Regions from separate parts of the Mesobacillus sp. genome, predicted to be linked through region 1. Evidence: riboswitches for the same ligand, from Rfam matches in the RefSeq annotation. Region 1 holds a riboswitch; the other holds the start of a gene.
The links. A riboswitch is a leader RNA that binds a small molecule or an ion and turns the genes downstream of it on or off. The one in region 1 is predicted to bind S-adenosylmethionine.

Region 2: another riboswitch for S-adenosylmethionine. It lies ahead of AC3EBE_RS03285 (amidohydrolase); the one in region 1 lies ahead of mtnW (2,3-diketo-5-methylthiopentyl-1-phosphate enolase).

What each region holds. Positions count from the first base shown of each region.
Region 1 covers NZ_JBYNSB010000034.1:42,846-46,530, forward strand. Annotated here, with positions in the region: gene AC3EBE_RS13430 (carbon-nitrogen family hydrolase) at 1-364, opposite strand, end outside; gene AC3EBE_RS13435 (aminotransferase class I/II-fold pyridoxal phosphate-dependent enzyme) at 497-1,690, shown strand; SAM riboswitch class I at 1,762-1,870, shown strand; gene mtnW (2,3-diketo-5-methylthiopentyl-1-phosphate enolase) at 1,968-3,191, shown strand; gene AC3EBE_RS13445 (2-hydroxy-3-keto-5-methylthiopentenyl-1-phosphate phosphatase) at 3,188-3,685, shown strand, end outside.
Region 2 covers NZ_JBYNSB010000012.1:134,808-138,492, reverse strand. Annotated here, with positions in the region: gene AC3EBE_RS03295 (FAD-binding oxidoreductase) at 1-208, shown strand, start outside; gene AC3EBE_RS03290 (bile acid:sodium symporter family protein) at 213-1,187, shown strand; SAM riboswitch class I at 1,380-1,498, shown strand; partial or broken gene AC3EBE_RS03285 (amidohydrolase) at 1,712-1,963, shown strand; gene tapA (amyloid fiber anchoring/assembly protein TapA) at 2,234-3,487, shown strand; gene sipW (signal peptidase I SipW) at 3,520-3,685, shown strand, end outside.

The DNA of each region.
Region 1 (3,685 bases):
GTTCATCCATCAGCTGAAAAAGATGCAATTTGCTGTACTTGCCGGCTTGCGCTCCTTTTCTGTCGAACACGAGCATGGTATTTTCGATGCCTTGGGCCGTCTTATTCGCCACGGAACCGCCGATAATGTTGGCACCGTGCTTAACGGCCAGCTCTTTCAAAAAAGCGGAAGCTTCGCGTGCTTCTTCATCCGATTTTTCCTGAAGATTAGCCAAATCATAACCCGTCGTCCAAAGCTCAGGGAGAACTATGATATCAGGGTTTTGGGAGCTGGCACGATCAATCAGCCCAGCAGCAGCTTTATAGTTTTCTGCAGCATTTCCAAAAGCAATGTCCATTTGCAGACAGGCTATTTTAAATTTCATCACGTATCACCGCCATAGATATCTGAAAATTATTTCTTTACAAGTTACTATTTACGTTATATCATTTGTGACTAGAATTTCAAATTAAAATTTTCAAATATTTATAACTTAATACCAAGCAGGTGAGAAAATATGGAGTTTCAACAGTCAGAATTACTGAAAAGCCTGCCCAAGCAATTCTTTGCTTCTCTCGTACAAAAAGTAGGGAGATACACAGAACAGGGGGCAGACGTGATTAACCTTGGCCAGGGTAACCCTGACCAGCCCACTCCCGGACATATCGTGAATAAACTGAAGGAAGCTGCTGAGAATCCATTGAACCATAAGTATTCGCCGTTCAGGGGAATGCAATCCTTGAAGGTAGCGGCAGCTGAGTTTTATAAAAGAGAATATGATGTCGAACTGGATCCTGAAGAAGAGATTGCTATTCTATTTGGCGGGAAGGCTGGCCTTGTTGAAATTCCCCAATGCCTGCTGAATCCAGGGGAGACGATACTCGTTCCTGATCCTGGCTATCCTGATTATTGGTCAGGTGTAGAGCTGGCAAAGGCAAAAATGGTTACCATGCCGTTAAGAGAAGAGAACAGCTTCCTGCCGGATTACTCTGAGCTTGCACAAGAAGATATTCACAATGCAAAGCTGATGTTCCTAAACTATCCTAATAATCCTACAGGAGCAGTTGCAGACGAGGCCTTTTTCCTGGAAACAATCAAGCTTGCAAAGGCGAATGAAATCTGTGTTGTTCACGACTTTGCATACGGCGGTATCGGGTTCGACGGGAAACGCCCATATAGCTTCTTGCAGGCAGAAGGTGCGAAGGATATCGGCATTGAAATCTATACTTTATCTAAAACTTACAATATGGCAGGCTGGCGCGTAGGGTTTGCTGCAGGAAATAAGAGTGTGATATCCGCTATCAACCTGCTTCAGGACCACATGTATGTAAGCCTGTTTGGTGCTGTACAGGAGGCTGCCGCAACGGCACTGCTCGGTCCTCAGGACTGTGTCGCCGAATTGAATGAACGATACGAATCGCGAAGGAATGTCTTAATTGACGGTTTGAACAAGATCGGCTGGGAGGTCACGGCTCCAAAAGGATCTTTTTTTGCATGGCTGAAGGTCCCAGAGCCGTTTACTTCTGTTGAGTTTGCTGACTTTTTGCTGGAGAAGGCTCACATTGCCGTAGCACCAGGGATCGGGTTTGGCGAATTTGGAGAAGGCTTTGTAAGGGTAGGATTGCTCACGTCAGAAGAACGGCTTTCAGAAGCTGTCAGCAGAATTGAAAGCTTGGAAATTTTCAAAAAAAATATTGACAATGATTTATGAACCTGACATAATACTAATTAGTAAAATTACTTTAACCAATTAAACCAATTAAATAACTCAATTAAATTATTTTCTTATCAAGAGCAGGCGGAGGGACGAGCCCGATGAAGCCCGGCAACCGATCCAGCATATTTGCTGGGCACGGTGCTAATTCTTGCAGCGGAAGCTGATAGATAAGGAGATGTTAGTTTGTTTATCTAACCTCTTCTTTTCGAAGAGGTTTTTTTTATTCAAATTTTGACCAGTGAATGAATGCTATGGAAGGAGATTGAACTTCATGAGTGAAATTACTGCAACTTATATCGTCCATGATGCAAAGCATAATCCAGAAAAAAAAGCAGAGGGAATCGCCCTGGGATTGACGGTAGGGTCATGGACCGATTTACCTGAGCTGGACCAGAAACAGCTGAAAAAACATAAGGGAAGAGTCGTATCTGTCGAAGGAACCGGAGTTGATCATAATTCAGAAACGGTAGCGACGATTAAGATCGCATATCCAGCGCTTAATTTTTCACCCGATCTGCCTGCCATTTTAACAACAGTTTTCGGCAAGCTCTCACTGGACGGAAAGGTGAAGCTCGTGGACCTGAATTTTGGCGATGAACTGAAAACTTCATTTCCAGGTCCTAAATTCGGAGTTGATGGTATTCGCAACAAACTGGATGTGCATGACCGGCCCCTGTTGATGAGCATTTTCAAAGGTGTCATCGGCCGTGATTTTGACTTCCTGCTAAAACAGCTTAAAGAACAAAGTTTGGGCGGAGTGGATCTGATTAAGGACGATGAGATTCTATTCGAAAACGAACTTACGCCTTTCGAAAAGAGAATCGTGCTTGGAAAGCAGGCTTTAAATGAAGTCTATGAAACTACTGGCCATAGGACATTATACGCGGCCAACTTGACTGGCCGGACATCACAGCTTAGAGACAAGGCGAGGAAGGCTGCTGAACTTGGCGCCGATGCATTGCTGTTCAATGTGTTTGCCTACGGCTTGGATGTACTTCAGGAACTGGCTGAGGATGAGGAGATTCCGCTGCCAATCATGGCACATCCTGCAGTAAGTGGTGCATCCACTTCATCAGCGGATTACGGGTTTTCCCATTCGCTGCTGCTTGGCAAGCTCGTTCGCTATGCAGGAGCAGATTTCTCCTTATTCCCTTCGCCATATGGCAGTGTAGCACTGGAAAAACAGCAGGCTATTTCAATTGCACAAGCTTTAACTGCAGAAGATAGCTTTAAAAAGACATTCCCAGTACCATCAGCTGGCATACATCCTGGGATGGTCCCGCTTTTAGTAAAAGATTTTGGAATTGAATCAATCATCAATGCCGGCGGCGGTGTCCATGGACATCCAGGCGGTGCCCAGGGTGGAGGAAGGGCCTTCAGACAGGCAATTGATACGGTGCTGCAGGGCAGGACACTTGAAGAAGGAGCACTTGAGCACGAAGAATTGCGTACAGCGATCAAGCTGTGGGGTACTGCCGAGGCGGTCGCGAAATGAGCAAACCAGTGATATTTTGCGATTTTGACGGAACAGTTACCGAGAAGGATAACATTATAGCGATAATGGATCAATTTGCTCCTCGGGGATGGGAGGAACTGAAGGATAGGGTGCTCGATCGAAGCATCTCCATCAGAGAAGGCGTTGGCAGGATGTTTGCACTCCTGCCTGTGAGCCTTAAGGAAGATATCATCCGGTTTGCAGTCGAGAAAGCAAGAATCCGCCCGGGATTTCAGGAATTCCTTGGTTTCGCTAAGAATGAAGGGATTCCGGTTTACATCGTCAGCGGCGGCATAGATTTTTTTCTTGAACCAATCATAAGCCAGTTCGGGCCTATTGCTGGCGTATACTGCAACAGTTCTGATTTTACACGCGATACAATCAAAATTGAATGGCCAAACAGCTGTGATGAACACTGCTCGAATGATTGCGGCTGCTGTAAGCCATCAATCATCAGACAGCTTGCCGACGATGAAACATACAAGATTGTCATT
Region 2 (3,685 bases), on a different contig from region 1:
GGAACAGCTAAATGAACAAATTGTCCTGTACGCCCTGGAGCGCGGAGGAACATGTACTGGAGAGCATGGAGTGGGAATCGGTAAGCAGAAATATCAGCAAAAAGAGCATGGAGATGCCCTTCTCGTTATGGAAAAAATCAAACAAGCCCTTGATCCTGACAATCTATTAAATCCAAATAAAATTGTAAAGCCGAAGAAAGGGGTGTAGTGAAATGAAAGTAATCGAAGCTGTCAGTAACATTGCAGGAAAATATTTTGCAGTATGGGTCATCCTTACATCTGCCGTTGCCTTTTTGGTTCCAAAACCATTCCTGGGGTTGGGCCAATACATTACCATTTTGCTGGGCGTTGTCATGTTTGGCATGGGGCTTACCTTAAAGGCGGTTGATTTTAAAATTGTCTTTACGAAGCCTATCCCAGTCATCATTGGCGTGTGCGCCCAGTTTATCATTATGCCAGTTGTCGCATTCCTGATTGCGAAAGTTTTGAATCTGCCAGCCGAATTGGCTGCAGGTCTCGTTTTGCTCGGCTGCGTACCAGGCGGAACAGCCTCCAACGTCATGGTGTATCTGGCAAAAGGAAATGTACCATTATCAATCGCCATGACTTCGGTTTCAACACTATTGGCACCAATCATGACACCATTGCTCCTGTTATTGCTAGCCGGCCAATGGATGCCGGTTGATACTTTTGCGATGTTTAAGTCAATTGTCCAGGTCATCATTCTTCCGATTGTATTAGGTTTAGCGATCAAGAAATTCTTCCCTGTGGCAGTTGAAAAAAGCCTATCAGTTCTGCCGCTTATTTCGGTTGCAGCGATCATCACGATTGTCAGCGTGGTCGTATCGGGCAATGCTGCAACCATTGCATCGTCAGGGCTCATTATTTTTACAGCAGTAATGCTACACAACGGGTTCGGCCTGATGCTTGGCTACTTTGCAGGAAAAATGATGGGCCAGGATGAGGTAAATAGAAGAGCGATTTCGATTGAAGTAGGTATGCAGAACTCAGGCTTAGGCGTAGCATTGGCAACCGCACACTTCGGGCCGCTGGCAGCACTTCCGAGCGTCCTTGCTGCAGCATGGCATAATATCTCCGGACCAATCCTCGCGACTTACTGGTCTAAAAAGCCAGTAGTCAATATTGAAAAAGAGGTACCGGTCCGCCCTATCCAAGCCAGGCTGTAAAAGCTGGAAGCTAGCTTGTGATTTCCAAAAAACATTTTTAGTGAACCGAAAAAATTTTCACTGGTATAATCGTTGGAAAATCTGGGTTTTTAGCAAACTATAAAAAAATCTTGAAATTTTTTCGTTTACACCTAATTTTTATTGCCCTAAAATGAGGGACATGTTAAAAAACCGAATATAAAAAGTTTCGTTTTCTTATCCAGAGAGGTGGAGGGACTGGCCCTGTGAAACCTCGGCAGCGGATCTGCGTGCAGCAGACACCGTGCCAATTCCATCAGACTGATTTTTCCAATCAGCCTGGCAGATGAGAAGCAAGCGGGTACCTATATACCCTCTTCTTGTCTGTGTGTTTGTATGGATAAGGAGAGGGTTTTTAGTTTTCAAAAAGGAGACAGGAGCTGAGGAGAGCTTTGAGTTTATATCTGAGTAGTCTGATGAGCAAAGTAGAGAAAGGGTAGAGGAAGTGTCGAGATGATTACATTTGAAAAAGTCACTAAAAAGTTCAAATCGAAGGACAGGGAATTTCCGTGGATGCAGGGAATATCAGCCATGTTGCACCGACGGCTCATCCTTATATTAAGATTGGTGCAGATAATCTGATTGCGCATACTCATGAGTTCAGGGATGCAACGGGGTCTCCGCGTGGAGATCAGGCTTTGTTGACTGGGGCTAAGGCGTTGGCGCTGGCTGGGTACCGGTTGTTGGTGGATGAGAGTTTACTAGGACGAGTTAAGGAGGATTTTGAGAAGGCAAGAGGGGCAGAGCTGACGGTATAATATAGGAGAAGCTGAAGCTGGGGATTGAAGGATTCCTAGCTTAAGCTTTTTTTGGTTATTTTGTTCTATATATAAAACATTATTGTTCAATAAAAAGAATGAAATAATGTGAAAACAGAAGGAAACAAGAGGTAATATATGAAAAACGTTCGTTATTAAGAAAAAACGGCGAAATTTGGTGTTTTTCAAAAAGAATAGGTTGCAATATACTCAGTCTATAAGTTCTTTAAAAAGAACGAAAAATGAAAATTTTTAAGGAAGTTGATAACAGTGAGAGATAAAATCACCAACTTCGTTCTCAATATAATACATAAAATTAAAACACACTGGGAGGGGAGTACTATACGAGCGAGCAGATTGAGAAAGTTTAAGAAAAAGAGTAGAGGCATTTCTATTGCTGCTCAAATTGTAGCGATATGGTATCTCTTTGTCTTTACAGGATCTTATTTAACTACGCATACTGGAGCTTATTTTAATGATATTGAAGTAATTGATAATTTCCTGGGGGCAGATGCTGAATTTCCTGGGGATTCAGAAGAATGGGATAGAAGTTCACTAAAATTTACCGGAATAGCGGGCTATTGTACACCAGATTTTGAAGGTCAAATTTATTCAGAGCTAGCTAATGTAGGTGATGCCATGGCAGGACCTACAAAATTTTACCTATATAAGGTCGGTCTAAATGAAAGTGGACCAAACCAAAAAAATCCAGGAGAACTGTTGTATGAAGGAGAAGTCCCGCCATTGCCAGGCCAAGATTCAAATTCAAATAAAACTATGCTTATTTATACACCTGACTTAAATAAATTAAGTCCAGGAAAATATAAATTCAAAGCTGATCAAAGACCGAATCACGGAAATCCGAATAATGATCCGAATAAAGAAAAAGATCAAGATGTATGGGGCACAAAGGAAATTACTATTACCCAAGAGGACATTGATAATTGTAAAGGAATTACTGCAATTGTTCCTGAAGCTGAAACTCCTTCGAAACTTGAAATTACTAATTTAAAGGAATTACATGGATTTGACTCCATAAACCTAAGTTGGAAGAACCCAGAAGAAAAAGAATTTGATTTTGTAAAAATCTACCGAAACGGAACATTAATTGCAAACAATCTTACGCGAAATAGTTTTGAAGATAAAAATTTAAAACCAGCTAGCGAATATGAATACAAATTAACAGTTGTTAACAAATCAGGTGATGAAAGCGATGGAGTAATAATTTCAGTGAAAACTGAGGAAAAGATTACAGAAGATAAGCAGCCGCCAGAAGAGGTAAACAGCGTCAGTTTAAGTAGCAATGAAAATAATGAAGAAATAGAGATTACGTGGACTAATCCAAAAGATCAAGATTTTAGCCATGTAAAGATTTATAAAGATAATGTATTTTTGGGAGAAAATCGTGAAGGAAAACTTTTAGATAAACCAACAGAACCATCACACGTCTATAAGATTACTACTGTTGATGAATCAGGAAATGAGTCAGAAGGAGTAACTGTTTCATTTTCTAAAACAGACTAATTTCATAGACGTAAATGAAAGGAAGAAAGCCTATGAACACGAAAAAAACCTTGAATATCATAAGTAATTTAATAACAACTCTATTATTTATACTATTTGTATTCATGCTCTTTGTTGTCATCTCATCAAAAGCTTCAGGAGGCGAGCCTCAATTCCTGGGATATCAGTTAAAAACAGTACTATCAGGTTCAATGGAGC